Regions from separate parts of the Dehalobacter sp. MCB1 genome, predicted to be linked through region 1. Evidence: riboswitches for the same ligand, from Rfam matches in the RefSeq annotation. Region 1 holds a riboswitch; each other region holds the start of a gene.
The links. Region 1 has a riboswitch for cobalamin ahead of A7K50_RS08075 (energy-coupling factor ABC transporter permease). Riboswitches for the same ligand answer to the same signal wherever they lie in the genome.

Region 1 (8,244 bases):
AGCGTACTGCGGGCAAAAGTTTCACCGTAATTTCCAGGGCAGACCAACAGATCTCTGCAGCCCTTTTCTTTCTGCTGATTCATCTCCAGTCGAATCGTATCGATCAGGGCCTTTTCGCTCATCGGCTCGACAATTCCTATTGTTCCCAGAATAGAGATTCCGCCAACAATGCCCAGCCGTGGGTTAAAGGTTCTTCTGGCAATGGCCTCCCCTTCCGGAACTGATATCGTAATTTCCAGGCCTCCCTCATAACCGTACTCGGCACAGACTTTCGCCACTTCCGACATAATCATACTTCTGGGAACAGGATTGATGGCCGGTTCTCCTATAGAACAGGCAAGCCCGGGCTTAGTGATTCTGCCGACGCCCTGGCCGCCATCAACCTGAATATTATTATGGTTCGCTCTGGTGACCGTCGCAAAAATAAGGATGCCGTTAGTCACATCCGGGTCATCGCCGCTGTCCTTTTTTACAGCACACGTCACCTGGTTCATGTCTCTCCGAACTTCCAGCACCTGCATCGTAACCGGTATCCCTTTCGGTGTCGCAATGGCTATTTGTGTGCACAGGTCTCCCGAGAGCAGCATTACCGCCCCAGCCTTGGCAGCAGCAGCCGCACAGGATCCCGTAGTAAAGCCGCATCTCAGTCTTTTATTCTGTTTGATGATAAAGAGTTCACCGGATTGACTGTTTTGTGGACTGTTTTGTTCAACGTTTAGATGGTGGATGTCATGATTCATCATTTTTATATTCCTTCAATCAGTTTGTATCTTTCCAGTTAATTAAAGCTTTTCTGGCCTCAGATATGGTATTGGCAGGCTGGGCAAATTCAAAGCCATCTTTATCGTGCAAGATTTCCATAAGATGCCCAATTCTTGGGAGTCTGAGATTAATCCTTCTGATTTCCTCCGGATGCGAAAACACTTCCTGAGGCGTACCTTCCATTACAAGCCTGCCGTCATCGATTACATACGCATAATCGCAGTAAAGCGGGACAATATCAATGTCATGCGTTGAGATCACAACGGACAAATTCAGCTCAATTTGCAGTTTTCTGAGCAGCTTCATTAGCTCGCTGACTCCGAGTGGGTCAAGCCCTGCAGTCGGTTCATCCAAAATAAGCACTTCCGGCTCCATCACCAGAACGCCGGCAATGGCTGCACGTTTTTTCTGGCCAAAACTGAGGCTGTGTGTAGGCTTGTCTTTCAGGTGGGATATCCCGGTTCTCTTCATGGCTAGATCCACCCTTCTGCGGACTTCCTCCTCAGGCAGCTTTAGATTCATCGCTCCAAAGGAGATATCCTGATAGACACTGGCTGAAAACAACTGCTTATCCGGATCCTGAAAAACAATGCCAACAGATTTTCGAAGCTGTTTGAGACCTTTTACTGAATAATCCAGCGGCAGGCCCTTGAATAGGACTTCGCCGCCTGAAGGCTTATTGATGCCGTTAAAGGAAAGCAGCAACGTTGATTTTCCAGCACCGTTGCTTCCGAGGACTGCTGTCGTTTTCCCCTGTTTAATCCCAAGTGACAGGGCCTTTAAGGCCTGGGTTCCATCACTGTAGATGTAGTGGAGATTTCTGACTTCCAAGATATTTTTAGCCTCCACATTTTCAATCAAGCCATTTTCGGCCATTATAGCAAGCCTCCTGTCCATTGTTTGGAAAACAGCGCAACTGCAATCAGGAATAGGTTAATCAGCATAATCGGAATATATTCTGTCCAATGGGTCTCCGCCTGCTCATGGATCACACTGAGCTCACCGTCATATCCCCTGGCTTCAAGCGCAATATACAGTTCATCCGCCCTCTGATAAGACCGGATAAAAAGTGACGAAGCCAGAGCCGCCAATGAACGGTATCCGGAGGAAAGCCCCGCATAGCCCAAGCGAGAATTCTGCGCCGTAAACATGGTGTCTGCCATTTCTAAAAATACAAAAATAAACCGGTAGATCAGTCCCATCAATTCAACCATCAGTCTTGGAACTTTAAGCTTCCGAAGAACTGCCAACAGGTCTACCATTGGTGTACTCAGCGATAAATAATACAGACAGGAAACCGCGCCAAGCGCTTTAAAAAACAGATTTGCCGCACTTAAAATACCGGACTGCGACACCCCGATATACATGCCAAATGCATATACAGAGAATACAAAAACATCTTTGTCCCCTGAAACATTGACCGCAATGGTTAAAACGCCGATCACTAAAAAGGAAAGTGGGACAAGCATAAGTCTAATAAAAATTCTAACAGGTGTACCGCCTTTGCAAACGGTATACCAGCCCATGATCAGGAGCGTCAAGATTGACACCGCAACGGAATCAGCCCAGAGACAGACCCCCAAAACCAAAACGGCTAAGACTAGCTTTTTCAATGGATTCGTTTGTTTAAGCCTGGATAAATAAGCGTATTTATCGATGTAAATCATTGTTTACCGATTCTTCCTTTTTCTTACGACCCCGCAGATAACCTAACCCGTAGCCCAAAACACCTGCTCCGACAGCTGCCTGAAGCGCAAACAACAAGCTTTCAATTTCTCCGCTAGGCGGCTCCCAAATTGGTGAGAACCAGGCCTGGTAATTCCCGTTAAGTTCTGCTATAGCTTGTTCAGCTTGGCTGTCAGCCCCAGCAAACTCCGCATTTTTTTGCACAATGAGGGGTATAACGGCAAGCGCTATGACAATCGTAATTAAAATAATATTTGTGATGATAACCCGATTTTTATTCTTCGGTTTCATCGTTTCTACAGACACTTTCAGACCTCCTTTGAAAGTATTTTTAAGTCTTTAAGCTCATCCCCTGCATAGGATGAAATCGCCTTAAATATCAGCACAGTCAAAATACCTTCACTGATCGCCAATGGTACTTGCGTTAAGGCAAAAATACCTAGAAACTTGGTAAGTGATGCCATAACGCCGCCTGTTTCAGCTGGAAACGCCAGTGCAAGCTGCACCGATGTCGTGACGTAAGTCAATAAATCCCCAAGTGCGGCAGCGAGAAACACAGCAAGCCACTGCGGTCCATTTGCTTTCTTCACCATTTTGTATGTAGCAAAAGCTACCAGCGGCCCCACAATGCCCATCGAAAAAGTATTTGCCCCCAATGTTGTCAATCCGCCATGGGCCAGTAAGACAGCCTGAAACAGCAGTATGATCAAGCCAATTACGGCCATTGCGGTCGGTCCGAACAAGATAGCGCCAAAACCAACCCCTGTAGGATGCGAACTGCTTCCTGTAACGGAAGGAATCTTCAGGGAAGACAAAACAAAAGCAAAGGCACCTGCCATCGCCAAAAGCATTAATGTTTTGGGATGCTCTCCAACAGTTCTTCTGATAGAAAAAAAACCAGCCAGAACAAAAGGTATTGCCAAAGCACCCCAAGTAATACACCAACCCGCAGGAAGGAAGCCCTCCATGATATGCATGGCATATGTCTGCTGGGGCAAGAACATAAACATAAGTACGAGACCCATTATCCAAATCTTTTTATTTATCATCGTCAAACTCTCCTATATAAGATATGAAACAAAAAACCTCTCAACATCTTACGTCGAGAGGCTCATATGCTAGGAAGTTTTCCTCGGTAGTCTTGCACATACATCCCCCTCTCTATCACTCGTAGAGTATATGGTGAGACACTAAAACAGGTAGGTCTTCTGGCTTAAGCATCATCGATCTTCAGACCTTCCCAGTTTCCCAGTGGTATACCTGAAGAACTCCACTTTCACAGCGGCGTGACCGCGCGGGCTTCTACCCGACTTTCCTTATTCATTGAATGATACGCTTATCAGCTTCATTCAACACCTGTTCTGCCTATTCAGTTTTAATCCTGATTCATTATATCGCTCTTTCGACAAGGAATCAATATTATTTTTACTTTAGCCTTGAACATATTAATTGAAGTATCTTTACCTCCATCAATTCTATTTGTGGTAGGGTTCCCCTTTGCTAATCTTGCACGCCCGGTAAATCTGCTCCAGCAGGATAAGCCTGATCATCTGGTGCGGAAAGGTAAGCTTCGAGAACGACCACCGGTAATCGGCGCGTTTTCGGATTTCATCTGCCGTACCGAGAGATCCGCCAATCACAAAAGTGATCCGGCTCTGGCCTGAAAGCCCTTTTTCATCAAACAAAACGGCAAGTTCGGGTGAAGAAAGTTCCTTCCCCAGAAGATCCAGCAAAACCACATAATCCTGAGGTGAAATTAATTTAAGAACCTTTTCAGCTTCTTTCTGTTTTACTCTTACTTCGTCGGCAGCTGATGCCCTTTCGGGGCATGGTTCGTCCTCAACTTCAATCATCTCAAGCCGGATGTACGCGCTAAGACGCTTGGCGTATTCCTTCAGCCCTTCTTTTAAATAATTTTCTTTGATTTTCCCTACCGCTAGAACTTTGATCTGCAGCATGTTTTCTCCAACTCCAGTCACTATGTTTGCGTCCAAACATTTGCAATCAAAAACTTGAAGGTTAAATCTCTCTGATATTGGATTATTTACAATGAAGATTTTTTTCAAAAGTGTCAATAATATTGATGGAGGTGAAAAAAAATGAGTAAAACAAGTGAAAGCAAAAAAAAGCTGCTGCAGAATCTAAAAATGGAGGCTGCGGCTGAAATCGGCCATCTTGATTTTGTAAGGGAAAATAACGATCACTATAAAGGCGATGTTACTGCCAGACAGAATGGTCTGGAAGGAGGCCCGATCGGCGGCCAGATGGTCAAAAAAATGATCGCCTATGCCAAACAGCAGATGAAATAGAATAACGGACTCATTTAGTATTCCTAATCTACTTCAATAAATATTCAAAACTTCTTCAGCCTACAATACTGAAGAGGTTTTTTGTTATATAATCTTCTGTTCGGAATACGACTGCTCTGTACCTTCTTCAGTGTTATGCAAAGCTGCCGCTTCCTCGCCGGGTGCAGATTGCATTTGCCCGGCGTTGTTATTCATTTTGTTTCTATCGTTCGTATTGGCATTATTGAGTGCTTCCGACCTCTCCATATTTTTGAAAGCGACTGAAAGCATCAGTTTAATTCTGTTGATCTGATTCACCTGGCTGGCACCCGGATCGTAATCGATTGGCACAATATTCGCCAGCGGGTAGTGCCGTTTAAGTTCGCGGACCATCCCTTTACCCGTGATATGATTTGGCAGGCAGGCAAACGGCTGCAGACAGGCAACGTTTGTTGCTCCGCTTTCTATCAGTTCCAGCATTTCTGCGGTCAGGAACCAGCCTTCACCGGTCTGATGTCCGAGATGCATGATCTTGCCGGCCATATCGGCCAACTCATAAATCGATTTGGGAGGATGGAAACGGTTGCTCTTTGCCAAAGTGCGTTTCATTACCCGGCGGTAGTTTTCCAATCGCCAGATAATATAGCGGCTGATAAGCTCGCTTTTCAGTGAGCCAGCGAGTTCTTTTCTTCTGAATATTGTTCCATACGCACAGTACATAAAGAAATCCATCAGATCCGGCAGAACGGCTTCGGCGCCTTCCTTTTCCAGAACATCCACAATAAAATTATTGGCAAATGGATGAAATTTGACGAGGATCTCCCCAACCACCCCGACCTTTGGTTTCTTAACATCCAGGATCTCAATATGATCAAAGTCCTTGATAATTCGGCGGATATTTCGGTGATATTCCCGCAGGTTCATCGCAGTCAGGGTCGGCTTTAGTTTCTTCAGCCATTTGGCCAGAAGATCATTCGTTTCTCCTTTATTTTTCTCATAGGGTCGTATGGCATTAGTTACGCGCATCAGCAGATCGCCATAAACCGTAGCCATCACGCAACGTTTGATCATCTTCATGGAAAGTTTGAACCCGGGATTGGATTCGAGACCGCCGGCATTAAGGGAAATAACCGGAATCTGTTCCATGCCGGCATCTTTTAAGGCTTTACGGATAAAGCCAATATAATTGCTGGCCCGGCAGCCGCCGCCTGTTTGCGACATGATGACTGCCGTCTTGTTCAGGTCATAACGGCCTGATTTCAGTGCCGCCATAATTTGACCGACAACTAAGATTGACGGATAGCAGGCATCGTTATGCACATGCAGAAGTCCCTGTTCGACGACATCCATCTCGACATCAGGCAGAATCTCTATCTTATAGCCTTCCAAACGGGTAGCTTCTTCAATAAGTTCAAAATGGATCGGTGCCATCTGTGGAGAAAGAATCGTATACTCATGCTTCATTTCTTCTGTAAACATGACTCTTTTAGGTGTCTCAAAAAGCTTATGCGCATGAATTTCTTTTTTGTCTCTTTCCTTCATTGCAGCGAGCAATGACCGTATCCGGATACGAATAGCACCCAGATTATTGATCTCATCAATTTTAACCAAGGTATAGGTCTTTCTGTACTGATGCAGTATCTCCTGAACCTGATCCGTGGTGACGGCATCCAGTCCGCAGCCAAACGAATTCAATTGGACAAGTTCCAAGTCATCCCTGGTTGCCACAAAACTTGCTGCCGCATACAGCCTGGAGTGGTAGACCCATTGGTCGAGGACGCGCAGAGGCCTTTCCACCTGACCAAGATGAGCGACAGAATCTTCAGTCAGCACAGCGATCCCCAGACCGGTAATCATCTCTGGAATCCCGTGGTTGATCTCCGGATCGGTATGATACGGCCGACCGGCAAGTACGATGCCTTTCAGGTTGTTCTTTTGCAAATAGTCCAATACTTCTTCCGCTTTGTTTCTGAGGTCCTGGCGAACAGCATCTCTTTCGGCAAAAGCCTTATCTACAGCACTTGCTGCCTCTTGTCGTGTTATACCCATCGCTTTAAATTCTTCATAGATCCGAACTTTTAAACGCGCCATATCATCAATCGGCAGGAACGGGAAAATAAATGCAACTTCTTTGTTCCTTATTTCATCCACATTGGCATGAAGAGATTCCGGATAAGAAGTGACAATCGGGCAGTTGTAATTATTATTGGCGCCAGCCAGCTCTTTTTCATCTCTCGGAAGGCACGGATAGAAAATCCGCTTGACCCCTTTGTTCAGAAGGTCCTTAATATGCCCGTTGGCCAGTTTGGCCGGATAGCACAGCGACTCAGAAGCTACGGTCTCCATGCCGAGCTCAAATATCTTTTTTGAGGAGCGGCCGGACAAAATAACTCTGAAACCGAGCTCCGTTAGCAGCGTAAACCAGAACGGATAATGTTCATACATATTCAGGACCCGTGGAATCCCGATTTCGCCACGGGTTGCTTCTTCCTTTTTGAGTGGTTTATAGGCAAATAGACGCTCATATTTATAGGCAAAAAGGTTCGGAATATCCTCAGAGGTGTTTTCCAGTCCGGCTCCGCGCTCGCAGCGGTTTCCTGTCAGAAACTCCCTGCCGTCCGAGAATTGGTTGACCGTCAACAGGCAATTATTGCCGCATAGGCCACAGTGGCGCGTATGGGTCTCCGTAAGGAAATCCTCCAGTTCATTTTCACCAAGCAGGGTAGTCTGTTCTCCGGCCTGATAATGGTCGCGGGCAATAAGAGCTGCTCCGAACGCGCCCATGATACCGGCAATGTCCGGACGAATGACCTGGCGGCCCGTGACACGTTCAAAACTTCTTAAAACAGCATCATTATTAAACGTTCCGCCCTGAACAACAATTTTCTTACCAACTTCGGAAGAATTGTGCAGGCGGATGACTTTGTATAACGCATTTTTGACAACTGAATACGAGATCCCGGCCGCGATGCTGCCGATATCCGCGCCTTCTTTTTGAACCTGTTTGATTTTGGAATTCATAAATACGGTGCAACGGGTACCCAAATCGACCGGGGTCTTCGAAAATAAACCTTTTTGCACAAATTCTGAGAGAGATAAACTCAGAGATTGGGCCAGCGTCTCGATAAATGACCCACAGCCCGAAGAACATGCTTCATTCAGCATGATATTATGAATAACGCCGTCGCGGATCTGCATGCATTTCATGTCCTGGCCACCGATATCGAGGATAAAGTCAACACCGGGCAGAAAATATTCGGCGCCCTTAAGGTGGGCAACCGTTTCTATTTCTCCGTAATCAACTTTGAGGGCAGCCTTTAGCAGGGCTTCTCCATAGCCGGTCACGACGGAACCGCCAATCGTAGCTCCGGACGGCAAAGCCTGATAAAGCTTTTGCAGAGCAGAAACCGTAGATTTTAACGGACTTCCTCCGTTACTTCCATAATGGGAATAAAGTAAATTGCCATCTTCATCGATCAGAGCCAGTTTCGTCGTGGTCGATCCGGCA
Region 2 (8,244 bases), on a different contig from region 1:
TCCTCACAGAAATAAAAGCCAATAAATATTGCGATAAGTGCGATAAATATTCCCCATATTTGTCTGGCATTTAACTGTTTTACCTGATAAAGTGTTTTAGACAAAAACGTTTCAAATGTGCCGAAGCATATTATGATCACTGCTCCTAAAATGGTTCCTAAAGCAGTACCACAAGCTATCCCTATTAAGATTCCGTATTTTGCAATCATATTATTGCCCTCACTTTTATCCGATTACAACACCAGTACCAATATATGGAAATGTATAGTCAAAAATTACTCCTTGTGGAATATTGGAAATAATTTCTAATATACAAATATATAAACAGCTCCTTCCAGGCAGTATCCTTAACAGGATCACTTCAGAAAGGAGCTGTTGTCCTATACATTCACTTACAAAATGTACAATAACTGTGTTTTATTTGGTTTTATCAAATTCTGTCAGTTTCTGAGCAAAATCACCATAAAATCTATACAGCGGATGTGTTGGACTAGCCGGCAGCTCCCCGCTTTCATCATATGCTAAGGTAGAAACCATCAGCGAAGCTGCAGCTACAGCAGGCAGTACGCTTGGCGCCCCTTTGATCGGCCCATAAAATAGGAAATCGCTCCACAGGACGGCCGATACTGCATGCACTGCAGCATTTATGGCGGAAAAGCCTTCCCCACCCCACATTTCCCGGCTTTCTTTCCACATATACGTCCCATTAGCAGGGGCTGATCCAACCGGCCAGCCGGTTTCCGCTTTGATTTGTTTACCTGCCAGGGCTGAAAAAGAAATAGACGGAAGATTCATTACGGTCGTATCGATTAAGACTGAGGAAAAATCTTTTGCTCCAATGGCTGTCAGCATTTCACGGCATGCCTGTACCCTGCCGGAAGGAGTCTGGTTCGTTTCATCGAAGACCTGCAGGACCACGTGTTTGATTCCCAATTCTTTTAATACCGCTGCCTGGCCGATCATGTCTTTATCCCAAGGTGTAATGCTGTTATATAAAATTTTGTCCTGAATACCAAGGCTGGCAGCATATTCTGCCGTATCAAGACGCGCTTTTTCGCCCCAAATGTCAATAGCAAAAGGGCGGTTGCTGATTGTAAGGTAAAAATCAATATATTCCTTCATCTCATCTGCGGAAACCGCTGTCATAGCGACTATGGCAGGTATCCCTGTCTGATCGGACAGCTCTTCCTGCCTGAGAATGTATAAACGGGCTTTTTCACGATCAAATTTCCTGTCACGGCGGCTTTCTAGAATACGGTCTCCGTTATGAAATATTGAGGATATAAGCAGAGGCGGATTATCTCCAGGTTGGCCACCGATAATCATGTCACAGATACGGCAAACTTTTGGTGTTAAGTCATATTTAAACATTTTTTCTCCAATATCTCTTTGGATGATTTAGCAATCGTATTATACCATATATTATTGTAAATAACCATTATTTAACAGCAATTGCCAGATTGAGCGATTATTAAAAATTAATTTGACTTGACTTTATTTATGATTTTCGTTATCTTAATAGAAGTTGAATATATGTATACAATCTTAGGTGCCCCACTAAGGGGAGAATAGGAAAATCGGTCTAATCCGATACGGACCCACCACTGTATAGACGAGTCCCCGCTGATCCACTGGCGTATGCTGGGAAGGTGCGTTCAGGACGTTTGAGTCTGAGTCAGGAGGCCTGCCTAAGAGGTAAAAGTCTTTCCTGGGTAATGGAAAGCGGCGGTGATGACGGCAAAATCCCGACCACAAGAAAATTTGTGGTGGGGTTTTATTTTTTATCGGCTACGGATGGCCTAACAAATAATTTTATTTAATTGGAGGTTTTTTAAATGAGCAGCCTTACAAAATTTCATGGTTTGGAAAATCTGAAAAATGCGACTGGGCAGGAACTTGAAACTGCGTTACAAGAACTGATGGGCGGAATCAAAGCGCTCGATCAGGAAGCTTTGGCAGGTATGAAAAGCCGTGTAGATGCGAAAATTAAGCCCCTCGGAAGCTTAGGTGTCTTAGAGGATATTGCACAACAGCTCGCAGGCATATTTGGCACTACACACCCCCAAATCAATAAAAAAGCAGTCCTGCTTATGGCCGGAGATCATGGTGTTGTCGTCGAAGGCGTCAGTGCTGCACCTCAGGAAATCACGAAACAAATGTTCTATAGTTACCTAAATGGCGGTGCAGGCATCAATGTCCTCGCCCGGAACGCCGGAGCAGATGTTATTTGTACGGATATCGGCATTGCCACCCCATTCGACGCTCCTGAACTTATGGCCTACCGGGTTAAAAACGGAACAGACAATATGGCGAAAGGACCGGCAATGACCCGTCAAGAGGCCATACTTGCAATACTGACTGGTGCAAGGATTGCCGCCAATGCGATTGACTCTGGTGTTAATCTGTTAGCAACAGGTGAAGTCGGTATTGGCAATACAACACCGAGCGCTGCCTTAATCTCTGTGTTTACCGGTCACTCTGTTGAGGATGTTACTGGCCGCGGAACGGGCTTAAAAGATGATGCCCTGATTAATAAGCAAAACGTGATTAAATGCGCAATCGAAATTAATCAGTGTGACCCTGCCTCGCCGATTGATACCCTGGCTAAAATTGGTGGACTCGAAATTGCTGCGCTCGTTGGAGCAATCCTCGAAGCTTCCTATCAACATGTACCGATTATCCTCGATGGCATCATTTCATCTGCTGCAGCAATAACCGCAGCAAAACTGGCACCCCTATCCACTTCCTATATGATTGCTTCTCATAGTTCAGAAGAGCTTGGACAGCATCTAGCTCTTCATCAGCTTGGGCTCAAACCTAGACTTGACTTCCATATGAGACTTGGAGAAGGCACAGGTGCCGCCTTGATGTTCCCGATGGTCGAGGCAGCCCTTAAAGTCGCTGATGAAATGGCCACATTTGAACAAGCTGCAGTTACCACTGGAGACTTCTAAAATCTGCAAAGAAAGATAAAAAAGACATGTAGGGCATAATCCGTTCATGTCTTTTTTGCATATTCATCGATATTCAATAAGCCTTTCATTTTTCTTTTGTTCAAGATTATATTTTAAATCTGCGACACGCTGGACATAACCATCAGGATCATATAAGCCGCCGTCTTCTACCATCTTAAGAATGTCTTCAAGGCCGTAGTGATTAGATAACAGCATCAGATCAAAGACAAACTCATCGGCATAGCCTTGATCAACCCAGTAATTTCTGTAATATGCCAACTTCTCTATGTCTGACTTTGCAGTAGTGATTTGGATATTATTAATTCCTTCGGCTCGATAAACTGCCAAAACCAATTCATACGACAAATCATTTTCTTTACAAAGATTAAAGATAATGCCCTGGGGGTCATTCGGCAAAATGACATAAATCACGGAAATCTCCTGCGCAGTAGCAGACATTCCTTCTGCTTGTTGAACGGAGTGAGAGCAAACATATACAAGGATAACAATAGGAATGATAACGAATAAGCTACGACTAAAACCTTTTCTAACAAACATGATGCCCACCCCTTGCTTATTAAATTTTCTAGTTATTCAGAATACTAAAGCCCCTTTCAAGAATCAAGACCTTAAAATATAAATTAGTGTGTATTAGACAATATTCTTAATATTCTGATATTATTATATCATAAATATTTTGTCCGATATATATCATTATCTTAGGATCAATATTTATTTTATAGCTATATGTTTCTTTTTGATAATATATGCTGTCTGTTAAAAACTAATAAATATTTTCTAAAAATGACAGTATTCTCTAATATTTTCTATTAATGAGCTGGTTAAAAAATCTGCATAATGATACAATATTTTTATAATTCGCAGACTATCTGTAGATAAAAATTTAATAAAGGGTGTAAGAATGGACATTTTTTTAATTATTGGAATCGTTGTAGGCGCTCTTGCCGTAGTCGTAGGCATGATTGTCAAAGGAGCCAATGTAGCTGTGCTGTTGAATCCAGCTGCGGCCATTATTATTCTGATCGGGACAACTGCAGCCGTGATGAACTCATTCCCAAGAAAAGAATTCTTGAACATTCCGAAAGTATTAGCTGCCCTTTTTCGAGAAAAACAACCGTATGATGCGGTGTCGTTGATTGAACTTATCACCGATATGGCGATGACAGCCCGTAAAGACGGCTTATTGTCCCTTGAACAGACGATTATGGAAATTGAAGACCGTTATTTGCAAAAAGGGCTAAGCCTGGTAGTTGACGGATTGGAGCATGACTATATTCAAGAAATTATGGAAATGGAAATTGATAATATGGAGGACCGTCACCGTGCCAATGCCTCGATATTTTCCGCGGCAGGCAGCTATGCTCCGACGCTGGGAGTATTAGGTGCGGTCGTAGGACTAATCGGAGCGCTCGGTAATTTAAATGATACGGAAAAACTTGGCCATATGATTGCCGCTGCATTCGTCGCGACATTGTTTGGTATTTTTCTCGGCTATGTTGTCTGTCACCCAATCGCTTCCCGCTTAAAAAGAAAATCTGCTGCCGAAACTAAGAATATGCGCATTATTGTCGAAGGAGTTCTGGCCCTTCAGGCCGGAGAGAACCCTAGCAGCATTAAAGTAAGATTGACTGGCATGCTCGATCCAAAAGAAAGAAAAATCCTAGAGGAAAAGGAAAAAAATAAACAAGGCAGCGGTGAATAAGGATGTCGAAGAAAAAGCAACACCATGAAGAACATGTTGATGAATCCTGGCTGCTGCCGTATTCCGACCTGCTGACGCTTCTGCTTGCACTTTTTATCGTTATGTTTGCCATAAGTCAAGTCGATAAAGTAAAACTGCAGCAGTTGAGCGAGTCTTTTAAGGAAATTTTTGCAGGTGGTGCCAGCTTTTTAGAAAAGGAAAGCGACCAAGTGGTAGAACTTGAGCCATCCAGTTCTGAGGATGTTTTTGCTTCTGAGCTTGAACAAGATAAGATGGCAGATATAAAAAAACAACTTGAAAAGGAAATCTATGAAAGCGGTTATTATAATAACGTCAAAGTAAATCTGGATAAGGAAGGTTTGCAGATCGTTATTCAGGATGTGATGCTTTTTGCGTCGGGTGATGCGGAAATCCTCGATGCGTTCTCCCCTCTCCTTCTGCAGATCGGGAAAATGCTAAATGATATGGATAACGATATAAAAGTCGTAGGCCACACGGACGACCGTCCCATCCATACTGAGAAGTTTCGTTCCAACTGGGAATTAAGCGTGATTCGTGCAATTAACGTCATGAATTTTCTGGTTAATCAGGGCGGACTGAATCCTGAAAGATTTTCAGTTCAGGGCTACGGGCAGTACTCCCCTATTTCCGATAATACGGTTGAGGAAGGCCGGGCAGAAAACAGGCGCGTTGAGATCTTCCTGCTTCGTAAGTATCCCGTTGCAGAATAATAAGAAAATTGAATTGATCTTGGAAAACATGATCATTGAAAAAATACGATTGCATTCAGACAATCGTATTTTTTAATATATTCAGAAAAATGAAATCTACTTGACAGCAGTATAATGTTGAAATATCCTGGAATTAGTCGAATTATTGCATTCAGGTGAGAACGCAGGTGATATTTATGCTGGCCATGTCTTATATATCGATGATTGTGGCGTATACCTTTGTCTTATTTGGTTTCTATATTTTAAAATTGAATCATAAGGAAACCTTAAACAGATTATCAGCCTCTCTGAATTTCTGTTTTGCATACTGGTCGTTCATTTATTCATTCCTTTATCTCGCTCCAAGTCCCGAGAATGCTTTATTCTGGCATCGGATCGCGGCGATTGGATGGGTGATGTTCTGTCCGCTGGCCACTCACTTTTTTCTGGCTCTATCGGAAAAAACAAAAAATATTCAGGGTATCCATTGGTATATCCCCTTGTATGGCCTGCCGGCAATTTTACTGTTTAAAACACTGTTGACAAATGAATCATTGGTCGCCAAAGTCTTTGTCCAGAGTACAAGCGGCCTGGGTTGGACGTATGAACCCAATATTGGTTCAGTCTGGTTTTGGCTGTATTGGTTTATGCTTTTTGCTTACTTAAGTGTTGCGCTGTTCTTTACCATAAGGTGGGGCAAAAACAGCCAAAGACGGAGGTTCATTAAACAAGCCAAAAGCATTTCGATTCTGGCGGGCGTCATGATGCTGATCGGGATCGGTACTGATTTGATCCTCCCTTTGATCACTCCATTTATTCCGCCTTTATTTCATTTTTTCTCGATCTTCTGGGGATTAGGCGGCATCTATATGATCCGAAGGTATAAACTGATGGATGTGAATATAGCGGTGACACCGGACATTATTTTGGAGACAGTGATGGATCCAATCGTTCTGCTTGATAATAAAGGAATTATCCGTAAATGCAACCAGGCGACATTTGACCTGCTGAAATATGATGCCAGTGAAATGCTCGGCCGGAGATTCTCAGATTTTTTTAAAGCTCAAAAGTATAACCTGCAAAGAACAGATTTGTTGTTTAAAAACAAGTCTTTGCGTAATATTGAGTTTGATATGGTTGATTCGTCAGGCAAAGTTATCAGTATTATGGCATCATTCTCGGTGACCGAAACCGAGCTTGACGGCATTGTCGGCGTTGTTGGCAATCTTCATAATATTACGGAATATAAAGCTATGTCTAAAACACTTGAAAAGATGGCGAATTACGATAAACTAACCAATCTTCCAAACCGCAGAATGTTTTACAACAAATTGGAGAAGGCCATTGAGAAATATCATAAGCATGATCAGCAATTTGCGCTGGTATTTATTGATTTAGATGGGTTTAAGGTCATTAACGATACCTTTGGCCACGACATCGGTGACCAAATGCTGATGAAGGTTTCGTCGCTCCTGGCCGGGGTGGTCAGACGGCAGGATGTAATAGCGCGTCTGGGCGGCGATGAATTTGTTCTATTATTTTCCAGATTGCAGAATAAGACAGAGCTTGACGGAATTATGCAGAGAATGCAGGAAAAGCTTGTCAAACCCATCATGATAAACAATAAGATTTGCCGGGTTGGAATGTCGTTTGGAATTAGTATATGTCCGGAGGATGGAATGACCCCTGACGAACTTTTGAAAACAGCTGATCTCCGCATGTATAGGGAGAAAAAATATTCAAATTAACGTTTGATGGACTTTGTTCGGGAGCGGACATTCGGTTTAACGCGATATTCTTCAGGAGACACGATTGCTTCGGGCGTTCGTGTTTTTTTATTGCCTATTTCAGCCTCCGCCTTGTTACGGATATATTTATGGCTGATATTGGGATTACTGGTTCTGCGGGATTGAATTTCAAATTGTTTTAAGGAAGCAATCAGCGGTGTCAGTTTAACGTGGCCGTAGTTTCTGGTATCAAAATCAGGATAGCGCTTATTCAGCTTGATGCCGACTTCACCTAAAAATGCCCAGCCATCTTCATCGGAACTTTCTGTGACAATGATTTTGATGGCTTCAATAAGTTCATCAATGCTGGCCATTCCTTCCTGAGGTGTCCCCTGCACCCGCGTTTTAGCCTGTTCGTTTGTCTCATAGGGGCTTGCAGGAATGACACCTAGAACCTCGAGGTATTTAAACTTTTCACAGGCAGCGATAAACGGCTGTGGTGTTTTCTTCTCGCCCATGCCGATTACATACATGCCGGCTTCTCTAAGCCTGGAAGCTAGCTTTGTAAAATCGCTGTCGCTGGAAACAATGCAAAAGCCATCAACGCTTTTGGAATATAAAATGTCCATCGCATCAATGATTAAGGCAGCGTCGGTAGCATTTTTCCCTGTTGTGTAGCTATATTGCTGTATCGGTGTGATCGAATAATTCAGCAGCACTGTTTTCCAGGAGGCGAGGTTCGGCTTTGTCCAGTCTCCATAGATCCGTTTATAGGTCGGGGTGCCGTGATTCGCAATTTCATCAAAGATGTATTTAATATATTTTTCTGAGACATTGTCTGCGTCAATCAGCACGGCAATTTTTTTGTCATTTTCCATATACATTCTCCTTATTATGATTAATTTTTTATACATTTACTTATAATGGCTTAGATTTGGCGCAATTGCCGAAAAGAGGTGTTGTGGCTCCAAACTTGCCATTTATTAATCTTTGTTCTGTTTATTCAGAGCCTCTTTAAGCAAATCGCCAAGATTGCTGCCAATATTTTGATGGTCACTGTATTGGGCAATCAGTTTTTGGTTTACCTGGCTTGCTCTCTTGGAACTGGTAAAGCCGGTATTTCGTTCTTT
Region 3 (8,244 bases), on a different contig from region 1:
TGCGCCTCTTAAAGTATGAAGGTCTATATCAGAGCATCAATTTTTGACGGGGTGAAAATGAGCTGTTTATCCTTGACCTCAGCTGTCCCAGCGAGACGATAGCCTTTAGGTCCGCTGTTCATTGTGGCTGCAACAACCCATGTATTTTTGTTAGCTGCTAAATTCTGCTGTGTTACTTCCATTTTGTAAATGCCGAAAACTACTGTGTCGTCTACAACTTCGCCTTTGCCTGCAATGATTGGGTGAGGAATGCCATCTGTACCTAGCGTAACAAGGGAGAGGAAGGCCGAACCCTCAATGACTGCTTTGATCTCTTCATTAATAACCATCTCGTCATCTCCTTAATATTTTTTGATCGTCTTTACTTTAGTTTTACTACCTAGTACAATATTACCATCTGTATTTTATTTTTCAAGTACGCAGAAAATGATGAGTAGGTAAGGAAGAACTGACTATGAAAAGCGATCAAAACAGCAGCGCATGCAGAAATAACTGCCCATGTATGGAGGACTGTCCATTAGGAAGCGCACTAAGGTTAATAGGCGGAAAATGGAAAGTGCCTATTTTATGCGCGCTTAATCAAGACGGTATAACAAGGTATAATGAACTGAAACGCAAGATTAGAGGCATAACAAATACGATGTTGGCAAGTTCATTGAAGGAATTGGAAGAAGACGGTCTTATCTACCGCAAACAATATATGGAGATGCCGGTGAGGGTTGAATATGCATTGACGGACCTTTGTAGTGACTTGATGCCGATTCTAAAACAACTTGCACATTGGGGGATTCAGGTTCAGGAGTCCGAATAATACTAAACAAAAACTAAGAAACTCTGTGCGTAAACTCCGAAACTATGTAAAATAAGGCAAATATTTTTGGGGAGCATTAGTCTGAAATAGTCTATTGCTCCTTTGTTTACATTTGACTTTTCTGAATATTCAGAAAAGTATTTGTTTAACATACACAAAAAGTTGACTGCTATAAACTGAATACGAGCGCTCATGTTTAAGATATGATCTGTATTTTAAGTAAAGGAGGAGAGGTATAGACTCACGAGTCTAAAAAACCATGACTTCATTGCGCAAATGTATAGCATCTAAGGGACTTTTAACATGATCTTTTTTATTTTCACAAATTGGAATGGAGTGAACAGGATGGAAAATAACCAGTTAGAAAATGGCTCGGTAGTAGACAAGATTAAATCCGTTCAAATCAGCAGACGTTCTTTATTTAAATTTGCCGGGCTTGCTGGAGGTGTAGCGGCACTCGGGGGAATTGCTGCCAGCAGCTTTGGTGATGCAAAGTCCATTGATACGATGATGGGATGGGAATCAGAACAAGGGGAAGTATATTTTAATCGTGAGCCATTTAGAGTAGATAAGCCTGGCTATGAGATTAAAGGACCAGTCAATCGTGTGGATCAAGACGTTGATTCACCAACCTTTCGTCGTCTGTACTATCAGGAAGATGCTTTACTAAGCCAAAAAGGCGAAGAAAATTTAATGCCCAGATTGAAGGAATATTACGCAAAGCATCCTGATAAACTGGAAAGCGATAGAGCATGGTTCACCAAACTTCTTCCGAACCTCGCTGAAGAAGAGAAAAAAATGAATAAGGATATGTGGGGGATTGCAACCGCATGGAACAAGGCTTGGACCAGCATGCTTGCTCCCTTAGTAGGGGACCCAAAAGAGTGGGACTTTAAGGGTGTAATCAAAGAACCATTAAAAGTTAAGGATCCAAAAGAAACAAGCAAACTCATTAAAAAAATGGCAGGCCTCTTTGGTGGGACTTTAGTGGGTATTACGAAAGTCAATCCGAGGTGGATCTTAGGCTGGGGTGGTGGCGTGGACCCCAGGATGCTTCCAATTTTAGCTGCGGTAGGAATCGATCCAATAACGCCAAGAGGGGTAAGAGGTGGTCCCATAGACATCCCGGATTGGTGGCAATATGCAATTGTCATTGCTGTACCCCATGAACCTAATTTAATAGAAGCAACACCGCTTTTTTACAGTCCATTTGAGGCATATACGCGGTCAGGTCTTGCTGCTGCAAGACTTACAGGTTTTATCAAAGCTTTGGGCTATCCTGCCAGATATAACGGAAACCCAATTATAGGGTGGGATGAACTTTTACCCACACCGTTAGCAATTGATGCCGGATTAGGTGAGATGGGAAGGCCCGGCATATTGGTTACACCTGAATTTGGACCCTCGGTAAAATTGGCTGTTGTACTGACAAATCTTCCTATGGAGCCAGATCGGCCAATCAACATGGGCTTAAAAGATTTCTGCGACAAGTGTGGTATTTGTGCGGAAAAATGTCCTGGTGGCTCTATTCCAGCCGGACAACCCGAACTGCAGGACGATGGCGTGGTACGTTGGATGTCAGACAGAGAAAAATGTCAGAACTATTATGCTTCTGTTCCCGTCAGGCATATGTGCGGTGTTTGTTATTCTGTGTGTCCGTGGCGCAGATATGATAATGCATTGCATAAGTATAGCCGTGAATTGGCTGTAAGAGATCGAACCGGAATAGCACATCAAATCATGCTATGGGGGCAAAAGAGCTTTTATCCGAGTCCGTCAAAGGACGATTATAATGCTCCGACGTGGGCGACTTATAAAGACGTGCCTTGGTGGATGAGAACGGATATGTTCTTTGACGGAATACCGGAAGGCATCTTTAAGAAATAGGAGGGATAGCGGATGAGCCTTTATTCGTTCATTGCAGGAATGGGAACAGCAGTAGCTGTGTATTGGTTGTATTCATGGTCGAAGCAGCGTGGTCAAAGCTTAAATTGGTGGAAATGGTTAGTCGTTTGTGCGTGGGTTTTATTACTCTTTTTAACGGATATATTTATTTTCACTAGTCTCGGTGAAAATGAGTCACGTGCTGCTTTAATGGGAGGAGTCTTTTTGACTGCAATCACTGTAATTTCAGGAGTCGGGATCTGGCGTTGGTTTTTTACTGTACCGAAAGCAAAAATAACTGATAATGCATCTAAAATGTAATTATTTTTGTTCTCAGTTTTAAGGTAAGGCTGAATGGTTTGCTGCCCAGAGAGAAAACAAAAACATAATCGCTGGGCAGTCGAACCGTTGCCGTAAAAGCGTGGTTGGCAGTTCGAGAAGATTTGAGGGACACTCTTGTAGCCGGATCTAACAAGACTTGGAACTACATGCACTATGTTTCAATTTGAGGCGAGAAGTGCTGAGAAAGGCGCGTAGTGCGGATATAATAAACGATGGTATACCGGGAGATGTGTAATTTTGTCTAAAATTCATTTAAAAAAACTGTTCTTATTTATGTTTTTTGGATCTTTAATGATCGCATTATTGTTTAGTTTTAAGGGCAGACAGATGGATGTCCAGCAATTCTTACCCTCTATGCTGAGCGATGCTCAGGAGTTTAAAGCGATTGAAACTCACCCTCTGACCTATGCAGGCTATAAGAATATCAACGGTCAGTATACGCTGCAGGGATACGTAGTTTTTGGTCAAGGAAACGGCTATGGCGGTCCTGTATCTGTCTTAACGGCTACAGATTCCAATGGTAACATTTTAAAAGTCCAGGTTGTAGGGTATGCTACGGAAACACCATCCTATATTCATTCAGTTTTGAGTGGGGATTTTCCGAAACAATTTATAGGTAAAGCTGTAGATGAACCGCTGGAAATTGGTCGGGATATTGACAGGGTGACGGGCGCTACGCTTTCATCGAGAGGGATTACCAATGCAGTCCACCAGGCTAGTCACGGGTTGGGTAGAAACCAATTTGGCTTGAATATTTCAGAGCCTTCGGAGAATATTAATTTGGGGATCAAAGAAATAGGTTTGGCTTTATTAATATTTGCAACGATCATAGGAGTGCGTTTGAAAATCAAGAAGCTGCGATGGATAGTTATTATATGCAGTATATTTTTTACAGGTTTCTGGTTTAACTGTTCAATTTCGCTTGCAAACATTGCCAGTGGATTAATGGGATTCTTCCCAGCTTTTAAACAAAATCTTTTTTGGTATATTTTGATCGTCGGGATTCCATTAATTATCTTCTTAAGCGGGAAGAATCTATACTGTTATTGGTTATGTCCTTTTGGAGGAATTCAGGAAATACTGGCAAAAATCGGAGGCGGAAAACTAAAATGTAATCATAATGTAGCGACATCGCTGCAAAAAATTAAATACGTGTTAGTCTGGATCGTGCTGATTTTATGCTTCTGCTTGAAATCACCCAGTGTAGGGGGCAGTTATGAACCCTTTGGAGTCCTTTTTGGATTTCAGGGGGTGAGTGTGCAATGGATACTGCTCAGCATTATCCTGGTTGTATCGTTGTTTATTAGAAGATTTTGGTGTTTATACTTTTGCCCAGTCGGGGTGATAAATGAAATCATAATGAAAGCAAGACGGTTCGTAAATTCCCTTTTCCAAAAGAAACAGGAACAAGGTATTCTAACGAATAAAGGAAGGTCACTATGAGGCACCTTGGCTCTAAGGAAATATTTTTCTGTACTTTGACAGCGACAATCTTATTTTTAGTTATACTCTTACTATTTAGCAACATAAAACAACTTTTATAACCATTCACCAGCGTTAATTAAATTGACGCTCGCCGTTAGATGTCCATTATCTGCATACTATATCCACGAAGAAAAATAATATATAATCAAGGTAAGGGTAGTTCTGTCTGCCCATATCTCTAATTATCAGGAGATTTAGGCAGGACAAGGAAACAACATAATTACATTTTCACATATTAATTAGTCTAAGTATAAGGCTAAGTACAAGGGAGTGTAATCATGAGTGATAATGATCTACCATGGCTGAAACACACAAAATTATTCCGGTCGCCAATAGATGGTTGGAAGAAAGTTTTTGCGGATAGAGAAAGATTGTTATATCCCAAAGGAAGCATTATTATTAAACAAGGCATTACGATTGAGAAGCTATTATATATTTTTACAGGGACGGTTGAATATTCGAAAGTTGACGAAGAAGGCAATGAGGTTCTCATTGATGTCTTGGGTGCAAATAATTTATTTATGATTGCGCCATTGTTTACCGGTATTCCCCCTCTCGGTTCATTTACGGCTGTTGAAGACACAGTAGCCGCTGCAATTTCAATTCAGGAAATGAAAAGTTTGATGAAGTCTGATTTTACGCTTACTGAAGAGCTGCTCTACGACCTTTCAATGAAAAGTAATAACCATATAAGCCGGCTGCAGAAACATTACACTTACAAGGTAGACCATAGAATTATCGAAACTTTATGTGCACTTGCAGATCAACAAGGGATGCAACTGTTTATCAATCAACAAGATTTGGCTGAACTTGCAGATACAACAAGAGTAACGGTGTCAAAATTATTTCGCGACTTAAAATCTGAGAACATTATACGGCCAATATATGGAGGGATCATTATACAGGATTATAGCCGTCTAAAAAACTGGCAGAAACATATTTAAAGATCTACAATTAAGACCAGCTAGTACCTTGTCAACCTTAAAACTGTAATATAATGGGGAGCAGATTTCTTTTAAGACAAGGCGGAGGATTGAGGCATACCGAGCGTATGGTGATTGACGACAACGCAGTATTAACAGAAATCTGCCGCCAGGATATATAGATTTAGGGTTGACATGGTACTAGTATTTTCTCCTGATGTCATACGGATATAATGTTGGGGATTCAATGAATTTATTATTGATTTGATAAAGAAAAGATTTTTTAGGAGGTTATTAAATGCCAACTTATGACTTTATCTGCGAAAAGTGTGGTCACAAGTTTTCTGTTTTTTGTAGTGTTAGTTCAAGAGACAAACAAATATGTCCGCAGTGCGCTGATGATAAAATAACTCAGCGGTTTACAACGGTTAATGCCTATGGAGTTAAAGGTGGTAAAACCTGTTCATCTGGGAAATGTAGTCCTGGCTGCAAATGTTAAAATCTCACCATCTTTTCTCTTGACTTTTCTTCAATTTCATTTAGAATAAGACGTAATAATCATACATTCTTTTTTGGTGTCTCTTATCGAGAAGAATAGGGAATCAGGTGCAATTCCTGGACGGACCCGCCGCTGTAAATAGCTGTGATGACTGTACGATGCCACTGAGAAATCGGGAAGGCACAGAAATCGGTTAAAGCTATGAGTCAGAAGACCTGCCAATGAAGATATCAACATGAAGCAATGGTAAAGTTTCAGTTTGAGAGTTAGTATCTCTCAAAACTGGAACTTTTTTTGTATGCATGTCGTTTACATAGTTTAGATTTTTATATGGAGGCTTTCATCCGATGGAACCTGCGGTACAGCTTAAAATAGAATCTCTTGCTTTTCCGCCTGAAACAAAAAAAGTATTAAAAGATATTGACTTAACCATTAATCAAGGAGATTTCATTGCTATTACAGGGGAAGCTGCATCGGGCAAATCGATGTTGCTTCATAGCATCACCGGAGCAGCGCCTCAATTTTTCAATGGGCAGTTAAACGGTACCATTAAGGTGATGGGGCAAAACATCCATGAAATCCCCTTAGCAAAAATGTGCGATTACATCGGTTATATGATGCAGGAGCCGCAAAATCAGATTGTCAGTATCACGGCGGCGGAAGAGGTTGCTTTCGGCATTGCCAATATGGAACTTCCTTGGGAGGAAATTAAGAATAGAGTCAAAAAAACTTTACAATTCGTTGGACTGGAGGGTTTTGAACAAAGAAATACGGATGGGCTGTCCGGCGGTCAAGCTCAAAGAGTGGTATTGGCAAGTGTTCTAGCGATGGAAACTCCTATTCTTGTTTTAGATCAGCCCACCGCAGAATTAGACGGAAAGGGAAAACAAGACCTCTATTCTCATATCGCTTATTTAAACAGAGAAAAGGGAGTTACCGTGATTATGGTAATGGACCGGGCCTGCGATATTCTCCCCTATACCAATCGTATTCTTATCATGGCTGAAGGAGCCATTAAAGAAGAATGCAGCCCTGATGACTATCTAGAACGGTTAAATAAAAAAACTAGCCCAGCAAAAAATATTACAGCAACAGATAAAAAAATAATTGAAGTGAAGGATCTAACCTTTACCTATAAAGGGGATTTTAAGGGATGTGAGAAAATTGATTTGTCGATTAATCACGGCGATTTTATTGGGTTGATTGGACTCAATGGTTCAGGCAAAACGACGCTCTTAAAGTTAATGGAAGGTCTGCTTGTCCCGGATGCTGGTGCAATTCAGATATTTGGCAAACCCCTAACCAAAAGAAATTTTGCAACCATACGCAGTCAAATAGGTTTTCTGTTTCAAAACCCTGATCTTCAAATTTTTTCGAATACAGTAAAAGACGAGGTAGCATTTATTTTAAGAACAAGGAAACTGCCGAGAGGGGAAATTGAAGAGAAAGTGAATGGAATTTTGACTGAAGTCGGGCTGTTGGCATACGCCGATATCCATCCGCATAGGCTCAGCCGTTGCCAGCGTCAGAAACTGGCAATTGCCTCTGTTTTAGTAGGAGATCCTGAGATTATCATGGCTGATGAACCGACCTCAGGCTTAGATGAAGAACAAAGTGTCGTGATCATGGAGCTGCTCTCAGCATTTCAGCAGCAAGGTAAAACAGTTATTCTCGTTACCCATGATCTGGGTTTGGCCAAACAATATGCCAATCGTATTGTGGCAATGCACAAGCACCGTCTGGCATTGGATATTCCGGCCCAAGAGATTGGTTCTTATGAAAAGACCCTTAAAGACATCGGGTTAGATTTCCAGAAGGAAGGCGTTGATTATGGATTTCATTGAAAAAATTGATCCACGTACGAAGTTGGTATGGTGTTTAACACTGATCCTTACGGCTTTGTTTTCGCAGAATCTGATTCTGGAAATTGGGATGATTGCATTGGTAATGATTACGGACTGTATTTTTTCTAACCATTTAAAAAAATATAAAATACTGCTGCCAATAATGCTTTTAGTAGCCTCGCAGATTGTTGTCATACAGCTATTGTTCTGCCGGGATGGAGATATTCTCTGGAAATGGGGTATTCTGTCTGTTTATACAGGCGCTATTCCGGCTGCTGCTTTGGGTATTTCCCGCACGGCAGCCGTGACTTTGGCTGCTGTTCAGTTTACGACCTGGACTTCTGCCATAGATGCGGCTTTAATGCTTATAGTGTGGGGTGTTCCTTATCGTTATGCTATGTTGGTCGTTATGACAAAACGTTTTTTTCCTCTGATGCAAAAGGAGTATCTGGCAAT
Region 4 (8,244 bases), on a different contig from region 1:
GAGCCGCTAAAGTCTCCCACCCTTAAGACCAGTCTGGGAGTCACAGTTCCGCGCTAAGCGGAGCACGAGGCGGAGCGCGGCTTTTTGTGCCACGGAGGGCACAACAGCCGAAAAGCGGTATTGTGACTCCCAGACCTACCCCATAGAGTGTTTCTTCAAAGATAATCCCCAAAGAGCTGATAACTACAGGCTTACCTTAATAAGTCTTAATAACTACACTGCTTGTACTCTCCTGCTCCGTAGAATTTACAAAGCTGCTACTTACTGAACAATAAGCGCTCTGACAGCGGACCCCAGAATCAAGCCGACAAGCGACGTCGCAACCATGAGCTTGTTGGCGCGGCGGATATCTTCAGCCTCGATCTCCCGGATCGGGTCACCAATCGTTGGTTTGACCACCAGCTTGCCAAAGTAAGAATTGCTTCCGGCAAGCTGAATATTAAGGGCTCCGGCACAAACGGCTTCAGTGTGGGCGGAATTCGGACTGGTATGATTATGACGGTCACGCCGGTAGATTCTGAAGGCATCTTTGAAATCATAACGGGTCAAAAAAACAGCCAGGAGCATCAAATAGGCAGAAATTCTGGCCGGAAGATAATTGGCGACATCATCCAGTTTGGCAGCAAACCGGCCAAAATAAAGATATTTGTCATTTTTATAGCCAATCATCGAGTCCAGGGTATTGACCGCTTTATACAAAAAGCCCAAAGGGGCTCCGCCAACTAGAATGAAAAGCATCGGCGCGATGACGCCGTCGGAAAGATTTTCGGCCACGGTTTCCACAGCGCCTTTCGCTACCTGGGAGCTGTTCAAATTCTCCGTGTCCCGGCCGACAATCCAGGATAATTGATAACGGGCTTCCATGATATCGTTCTTCTGCAGGGCATCATAGACCTTCATGCTCTCAGCTTGCAGCGACTTCGTAGCCAGAATCTGATAACACATCAAAGCCTCGGCCATAAATCCCAGCAGCGGGCTAATGCTATTCAGCAAATACAATAGGCCCAACGGCACGAGAAATGTCACCGTAACAATGGTAACAGTCAGCAGTACCCCGCACCAATACTGGCCTCGGTCCGTCCTGCAACTGATCCGGTGCAGATATTTGTCTCCTCCGGCAATCAGCGAACCGATCCAGCGAACCGGATGAGGCAGCCAGGAAGGATCACCAAAAATCAAATCCAAAATATAACCTGTCATTAAAGCATAAAGTGTAATCATTCCATACCAACTTCTTTATCATTTCGTCGATTTCGTCATTCCCAAAAACAAGCAGCGATCAACTTTGGATCTTTATATTCTTATCCTCTAGATCTTCGCTATCGCCGCCAGCTTCTTCTTTTCGGTCCATAAAGCCTGATCAATCGTCAGCTGATAGCCTTCGCCGTTCTTTATCTGCCAATGGTAAAAATCAAATACTTCGGGAGAAAATGCCTCAAGCAGCATCATGATCGTACCGCCGTGAATAACCAGCGCGGCCTTTTCGATTCCGGCTTCATCTACTTCCTGCATAACGCGGTTAAAACCGTCCAGGCAGCGGGACCTGAATATTTCCGGCTGTTCTCCGCCCGGGACTTGCTGTTTTCCGCCGCCGTCAATCCAACTTTTGTACTCGGCAAGGTCCTTCAGCTGTTCATACGATTTGTTTTCGAATATACCGAAGCTGCACTCCGCAAGTTCAGGCATTATACTGTAAGGAATATCCGGATAGATCAGCTCCCTGGTCTGAAGGCAGCGGAGCCTTGGACTGACAAAGACGTGCTCAACCGCCGTATAGCGACCGGCAGCAATATGCTCACGGATTTCGGAAATCCCCTGTTCACATAAAGGCTCATCCGTAATTCCGATATACTTGCGTCTCAGATTCCCTTCCGTCTTGCCATGCCGGACCAGGTATAGGAACTTATTCATGCTCTTCACCTTTAATCAGAACCGGAACGGAGTAGAAAACACGATAGACCTTAGCCGCTTTCTGGGCGGCCGTGCAAAGGACCCTCCCGGTAACTTCCTGCATTTCCCGGTCATCTTTTAAAACCGGTACCACGGCTGAACTTAATTCATCACAAATCAGAATCATATCGGGGTGCTGCCCAATTCCGTCAGTGACAAACCTTCGGACATCATGACCGGCTTCCTGCAAGCGCCTAATCAACAGATGCAGATGGTCAAGCACCGGACGCTGAAAAGCCTCTTCGAAGCTGCACGTCCCGCCATCCGTAATGTTGGCCGAAGCGATATCCCACGTACTCCTGACAAATTCCAATTTTCCCTGACTAGCGCCTCCGATCACCAAAATCATAGTCTAACGCCTCCTGCTATTACCGAAATCAGAAGTATTCCTGTTTCGCTTACTACAATATAAAAGCCTGCCAGATCGCCGGTTATGCCCCCAAAATGTTTTTGAACCATGCGGTTAAATAAGTAAAAGGACAGCATAATAAATAGAACTGCAGTGATCCCGACAATCATACTCACGTACAACATTGCTGCAACACATAATAAAACAATCAAGCAACTAATGATTCTTACCGTTTTTTTCGAGGCATAACCTGCAAAGATTGAAGCAAGTCCTGTTTTTCTGACACACGGAAAGCAGACGACTGCCAAAGCGGCCATCGACCGTGACAGGACAAACGAAACAAGAACGAGAAAGAAAAAGTCCGGTTTCAGATAGGTCTCATACCACGCCGCAAATTGTAGCAGCAGGATAACTGACGTATAGATGAGCGCGAAGGCTCCAACATTGGGATCCTTAAGGATTCGAAGCTTTTCCTCTTGGTCCTTATGGGAATTCAAGGCATCTGTCGTGTCACAATAACCGTCGAGGTGAACTCCGCCAGTGATCATGACGTTAATAAACACAGCTGCAGCAGCAAAAAAGACGGGACTGAACCTGAAATATTCCAATAATAGAAACAAGAAATAGAGAACAAAGGCAATGACAGCCCCGACCACAGGAAAGAAGATAAAAGAATAACGCATATTCTTCTCGTTCCAGTCAATTTGAGGCATTGGAATTTTAGAAAACATCGAAAAGGCTGCAACAAACGATTCATACAAGGTTTTCATAACCGGAAAGCTCCTTCATTCCTTTATGGATAAGCGGAATCGCGCAGACGGATTCAATCACGACATCTGCAGCCGCGGCAATTGCCGAATTTATTTCAGCCAGTACACGGATATAGCCGGTCGTAAAATCATCATAGGCTTTGAAATCCTCAAATATCGTGCTGGTTACGATGACGGTATTCGGTACAGTCGCCGCTAGCAGCCGAATATCATTACTGATGCAATCAATGGCATCCTGCGGGCTGCGCTTCTGCAGATACATTTCATTGGCAATCAGGTTGCCCATACACTCGAGTAAAGCGGTATCGCAGCCGCTTAAAATAGGGATTTTCTCGGAAAGTCCGTAAGAAAACTCGAAGGTGTCGAACCCTTTGCCGTCCCGCATCCGACGGTGCTTGACAACCCGGTTGCGGCATTCTTCGTCTGAGGCAGTCATCGTTGCGATATAGGCCATCTTTCCTGTATTCAGGCTGACAGCCAAATTTTCCGCTATTTCAGACTTTCCACTGGCAACGCCTCCGCTAACCAAAGCCAACATTACTTACCGCCTCTTTCCTTTCACAAAAATATCCCTTCATATCAGTTGTCGTTTTATATCAGCTATCGTTCCGTTCAGCAAATGATTCAAATTTTTCCTGTTTACGCACACCTTACGAACCCATCCTGGCAGCCTGAAAGTCGCTGCATCTCCGGATAAACGAACGTGCAAACTCAGGGTTTCCCCAGAGATGAAGGTGGGGATAGCCGGCAACGAGGTTCTCATCGGCATGGATGCAGTCCCACATTTTGCTCCCTGATGAATTGACTGCCGTAAAACCGCCGCCATTGGCTGTTGAATCCGAATAATGAAATTCATGCGCGTTGATCTTGCCGCCTTTGCCGCACAGCAGGTTATCCTTTTGCGCCGTCAGCGTGATATAACCGAAACGGTTCAGTTTATCCGTCAGTACAGCGTCCCCTTCTAAATATCCTGCCATCGGATAAGGTTTGCCGTCCTTGTCAGCAATACGGTTCAATAAATACATAAACCCGCCGCACTCGGCTATGCAGGGAGTATTTTTAGCAAGAACCTGCCTGATACTTGACAGCATTGATGTATTCCCAGCCAGTTGTTCGGTATATAATTCCGGGTAACCGCCGCCGAGAATCAGTCCGTCGCATTCAGGTACGGCTTGATCCTCAAGCGGGCTAAAATACTGCAGTTCAGCTCCCAATGTTTCCAAAAGTTCGAGGCTGTCCTGGTAATAAAAACAGAAAGCTTTATCTCTGGCTACGGCGACTTTGACAGCAGAGATTTTCTCAATCGCGGCCTCATAATAGTCTATTTCCGCGGCCCCGCCTGCAATACGCAGCAGCTGGTTCAAATCAATGGATTCTCTGGCCTGTATGGCCAGAAATTTCATTTTTTGCTGAAGGTCTTTCACTTCTGATGCTGTAATTAATCCAAGATGTCTGCTTTCCAGTGCACATTCTTTGAGTTTCGGAAAGTAACCGACCACCTGGATATCCGTCTCTTTTTCGATCATTTCCTTATATTGCGGATATAGGGAAGGTGTAAGATTATTTAGAATAACGCCCTTGATCCCGTTGTCCGGTCTGAAACGGCAAAATCCCTGAATCAAGGCTGCAATTGAGATTGCTGAACCGGCACAATTGACAATCAGGATCACCGGCGTTTGCGTTGCTACCGCCAAATGGTAAGAGCTTGCCACGGTACTGCCAATGCCAAGCCCGTCATAATAGCCCATTACCCCTTCTAAAACAGCGACTTGGGCCTGCTCGGAATTCTTGACCAGCAAATACCGGCAAACCTCTTCCGATAACATAAATAGATCCAGATTTCGTGAGTTTGTCCCGATGACTTCGGTGTGAAACATCGGATCAATATAGTCCGGCCCGCATTTAAACGCAGCAGGATGAACCCCTTGCTCCAAAAGCGCTTGTAATACCGCGCAGGTAATTGTCGTCTTGCCGCTGCTGCTGCCTGCAGCCGCAAACATAATACGTGGAATAACGGCTTTCATGACTTGTTCTCCATTTCTATCGAAGCTCCATGGACATCAAAAAACCTCTCTAACCGGCGGTTGGAAGAGGTTTTACTTACAAAATCTGCAAACAGTCTCAAACACTTCTGCACGATTCGTATGCTACACCTTTCATCCTCCGTGAAAACAGTGCAAAACGGCTCAGGCAGGTCTTCCGACTCGGTTTCAAAGCAAATTCAGCCTTCCCATTGTAAACAGTGGCAACTTTGAATCTGCTCCACCTTACGGCGGCGGGACCGTACAGGTATTTCACCTGTTTCCCTATTATTGCAAAATAATGCAACCTAAGCGATTACATTATATCAGAAGACGCACAACGTGTCCACCCGCAATCTACTGGACAGTATATAGCCTTCTCTTCCCAGCCTTCTCCTACATGATATTTTCACAGATGCGGCCTTGCCCTTCTGCCCTCCTTTTGATACGCTAGGGAAAAAGAACAGCAATCCACGGAGGTACCCTCTCATGTCTTATTCTCTTCCAGCCGATATCATTTCAGCCCAAAATCTAACGAAACGGTTCGGAGATTTCACTGCCGTTGACACGATCTCTTTTACTGTCCGGCAAGGAGAGTGTTTTGGACTTCTTGGCCCAAACGGCGCCGGCAAAACATCCCTGGCCAGGATGGTCTTTGGCTTGTCACCCCGAACTGAGGGCCGCCTGACGGTTTTCAGCCAGGATATTTCGGAGCATTCCCGGGAAATTAAAGCACGTCTCGGTGTTGTTGCTCAGGAAGACAACCTTGACCCGGAACTGACGATTCTGGAAAACCTGCTGGTCTACGCCTCCTATTACCGACTGCCGAGAAGTATTGCCAGGGAACGGGCTTTGGAAATCCTGGACTTTATGGATCTTCGAAGTAAAGCCAATGCGGTCGTCGACGAGCTGTCCGGCGGCATGAAACGACGTCTGACAATCGGCCGTGCGTTGATCAACCGTCCGGAGCTATTGATTCTCGATGAGCCAACCACCGGGCTTGATCCGTACGCCCGTCATATGGTCTGGCAGCGTCTGCGGCAGTTAAAAGAAAGCGGTACGACCATGCTCCTGACAACACACTATCTTGAAGAAGCCAGTCATCTCTGTGACCGACTGATCATCATCAATCAGGGCAAAATCCTTGAGCAAGGTGTACCGAAAGATCTTATTGATAAGCATGTCGGTGCATATGCGCTGGAACTCGGAGTGAGTCCGGATATGCAAAATAAGCTCCTGAACTGGAGCGCTGAGTGGCTGAAATCTTATCAGCAAATTGGTGATGATCTGGTTCTCTATTCTGATCTCGGACCAGCTATGGCTGACAACCTGAATCAAAGAATTGCCGGTGAACACCTTCCTGTCAGCTATCAGCGCCTGAGACCTACAAATCTCGAAGATGTTTTTCTAAAACTGACCGGCGAAACGCTGCATGGTGTCCGCGGCGGTTTTGAGAAATAATCTCAAAACCGTTAATGATATGGAGGATAATAGGATGAAAATAATTAAGCTCGATCTTAACCCCGTGCTGACCTTTAAGGTATTCGTACGGAATCTGAAGGTTTTCGGTAAAACATGGAAAGCTAATATCATGTTTAACTTTCTGGAGCCGCTGCTTTATCTCTGGGCCATGGGCTTTGGTCTGGGTGTTTATATTACGCAGATCAACGGGCTTTCCTACCTTGATTTTCTGGCTCCGGGGCTGATCGCTTCTTCAGCGATGTTTGCTGTAACTTATGAGATGACCTACAACAGCTATACCCGGATGTCCAAGGAGAAAATATTTCACAGCATGGTGGTTACGCCGGTAAGCATGGACGACATCATCCTCGGCGAAATCCTGTACGGCACGTTCAAAGGTGCTCTTTACGGTGCGGTTTTCTTTATTGTCGTCGCTTTATTCGGCATTGTCCACTCCCTGTATGCCCTGCTCATCTTTGTCCCACTGATCCTCATGTCCGTCATTTTTTCCAATCTCTCTTTAATTTGGACGAGTCTCGCTCCCAATTACGACTCTTTCGGCTATTTTTTCACGCTGTTGATTTCTCCAATGTTTCTGTTTGCCGGAATCTTTTTTCCGATTGAAAGCTTGCCCGCCGCCATTCGTTTTCTTCCGTGGCTGACGCCGCTGTACCATACGGTTGAAACGGTGCGTCCACTGGTTCTGGGACAGGTTACTCCAGCAATCACCGGCCATATCATCTGGCTCTTAGCCGTTACGCTGCTGACATTGCCTTTCCCGCTGGTCATGGTAAAAAAGAAACTTATTCAATAATGAACTCTTTTTCGTTTCTGGGAATCTAGACGGCTGCAACTTTCCAACATATACAGGCAATCTTCCCTATGATCGTTTCTCTGATCAGCCCGTTCTCTGCTTTGCTTTGAAGATAATTCCTGATGTCCGCTTTTTGCTCATCAGTCAAATCTGTCTTCATGCCAAGTCTGCTGATGTAATGACGGTTCGCTTCATCCAATGTGCGGACACTTTCCCTTGCTGTCTCGATATACGTAATTTCAGGACAAAGTTTTTTGAGCCAGAGAATATTGAAACAGCAGTACAATCCTTTGTTGCCGTATACATCTTCCATATGGGGCGGAAGAAACCGTCTTTTCAGTTCGTCACTAATGGAATCATGCCGTTCAACAAAATGACTTAAAAAACAATATTCACTGCTGACTGCGATCATCTTCTCAAGGCTTTCCCTGCTCCCAATAGCGGGAGACATAATGGCAGTTACCAGGCTGAATTTTTGCTTCCACTGTTTTGCGAACAAGTCGTCTTGCCGCCAGTCCATCTCCATGAAATCAATATTTTGAAGCTCCCGGGCCGCCGCGTAGTCTCTGGCGGTTCGCACCATTTTCGGCGAAATATCCACACCGGTTACGTTTTTCGCTCTTCGGGCAAATTCTGCTGCAAAACGGCCGGGTCCGCAGCCGATATCCAGAACAGTGCTGTCTTCCCGGAGCATTCTTTTTGCGGTAAGCAGTTCTGTAATATTTACAATTCTCTCATCAGGTTCGATGCCTGTGAATTCTTCGACCCTGTTGTCCCAGGAATCCGCGCTTCCTTCTTTATAACTGCTTTTGGAATCTTTAGTTCGCCAAATTTGATCAAAATAATCAATACCCATCGCTTCCACCTTTATATTTTTGA

Region 2: it holds a riboswitch for cobalamin, as region 1 does, so the genes downstream of both, cobT (nicotinate-nucleotide--dimethylbenzimidazole phosphoribosyltransferase) here and A7K50_RS08075 (energy-coupling factor ABC transporter permease) in region 1, are expected to answer to the same signal.
Region 3: it holds a riboswitch for cobalamin, as region 1 does, so the genes downstream of both, A7K50_RS01390 (ABC transporter ATP-binding protein) here and A7K50_RS08075 (energy-coupling factor ABC transporter permease) in region 1, are expected to answer to the same signal.
Region 4: it holds a riboswitch for cobalamin, as region 1 does, so the genes downstream of both, A7K50_RS03790 (cobyrinate a,c-diamide synthase) here and A7K50_RS08075 (energy-coupling factor ABC transporter permease) in region 1, are expected to answer to the same signal.

The regions. Positions count from the first base shown of each region.
Region 1 covers NZ_LXPC01000012.1:43,473-51,716, reverse strand. The annotation lists gene cbiD (cobalt-precorrin-5B (C(1))-methyltransferase CbiD) at 1-740, opposite strand, end outside; gene A7K50_RS08090 (ATP-binding cassette domain-containing protein) at 760-1,638, opposite strand; gene cbiQ (cobalt ECF transporter T component CbiQ) at 1,638-2,429, opposite strand; gene A7K50_RS08080 (energy-coupling factor ABC transporter substrate-binding protein) at 2,413-2,739, opposite strand; gene A7K50_RS08075 (energy-coupling factor ABC transporter permease) at 2,757-3,497, opposite strand; cobalamin riboswitch at 3,629-3,823, opposite strand; gene rlmH (23S rRNA (pseudouridine(1915)-N(3))-methyltransferase RlmH) at 3,924-4,403, opposite strand; gene A7K50_RS08065 (alpha/beta-type small acid-soluble spore protein) at 4,548-4,757, shown strand; gene A7K50_RS08060 (2-hydroxyacyl-CoA dehydratase) at 4,842-8,244, opposite strand, start outside.
Region 2 covers NZ_LXPC01000010.1:55,429-63,672, reverse strand. The annotation lists gene A7K50_RS06640 (hypothetical protein) at 1-209, opposite strand, end outside; gene A7K50_RS06635 (tetrahydromethanopterin S-methyltransferase subunit H) at 418-1,371, opposite strand; cobalamin riboswitch at 1,531-1,707, shown strand; gene cobT (nicotinate-nucleotide--dimethylbenzimidazole phosphoribosyltransferase) at 1,836-2,954, shown strand; gene A7K50_RS06625 (hypothetical protein) at 3,018-3,512, opposite strand; gene motA (flagellar motor stator protein MotA) at 3,877-4,677, shown strand; gene A7K50_RS06615 (flagellar motor protein MotB) at 4,680-5,408, shown strand; gene A7K50_RS06610 (diguanylate cyclase) at 5,585-7,135, shown strand; gene A7K50_RS06605 (NYN domain-containing protein) at 7,132-7,992, opposite strand; gene A7K50_RS06600 (DNA topoisomerase III) at 8,098-8,244, opposite strand, start outside.
Region 3 covers NZ_LXPC01000003.1:387-8,630, reverse strand. The annotation lists gene A7K50_RS01425 (pyridoxamine 5'-phosphate oxidase family protein) at 24-329, opposite strand; gene A7K50_RS01420 (helix-turn-helix domain-containing protein) at 455-811, shown strand; gene A7K50_RS01415 (reductive dehalogenase domain-containing protein) at 1,157-2,698, shown strand; gene A7K50_RS01410 (hypothetical protein) at 2,711-3,016, shown strand; gene A7K50_RS01405 (4Fe-4S binding protein) at 3,275-4,480, shown strand; gene A7K50_RS01400 (Crp/Fnr family transcriptional regulator) at 4,801-5,466, shown strand; gene A7K50_RS01395 (zinc ribbon domain-containing protein) at 5,744-5,944, shown strand; cobalamin riboswitch at 6,002-6,182, shown strand; gene A7K50_RS01390 (ABC transporter ATP-binding protein) at 6,292-7,788, shown strand; gene A7K50_RS01385 (energy-coupling factor transporter transmembrane component T) at 7,775-8,244, shown strand, end outside.
Region 4 covers NZ_LXPC01000006.1:21,980-30,223, reverse strand. The annotation lists gene cbiB (adenosylcobinamide-phosphate synthase CbiB) at 262-1,221, opposite strand; gene A7K50_RS03810 (histidine phosphatase family protein) at 1,309-1,911, opposite strand; gene A7K50_RS03805 (hypothetical protein) at 1,904-2,299, opposite strand; gene cobS (adenosylcobinamide-GDP ribazoletransferase) at 2,296-3,069, opposite strand; gene A7K50_RS03795 (bifunctional adenosylcobinamide kinase/adenosylcobinamide-phosphate guanylyltransferase) at 3,053-3,607, opposite strand; gene A7K50_RS03790 (cobyrinate a,c-diamide synthase) at 3,720-5,093, opposite strand; cobalamin riboswitch at 5,241-5,417, opposite strand; gene A7K50_RS03785 (ABC transporter ATP-binding protein) at 5,580-6,551, shown strand; gene A7K50_RS03780 (ABC transporter permease) at 6,586-7,365, shown strand; gene A7K50_RS03775 (class I SAM-dependent methyltransferase) at 7,391-8,244, opposite strand, start outside.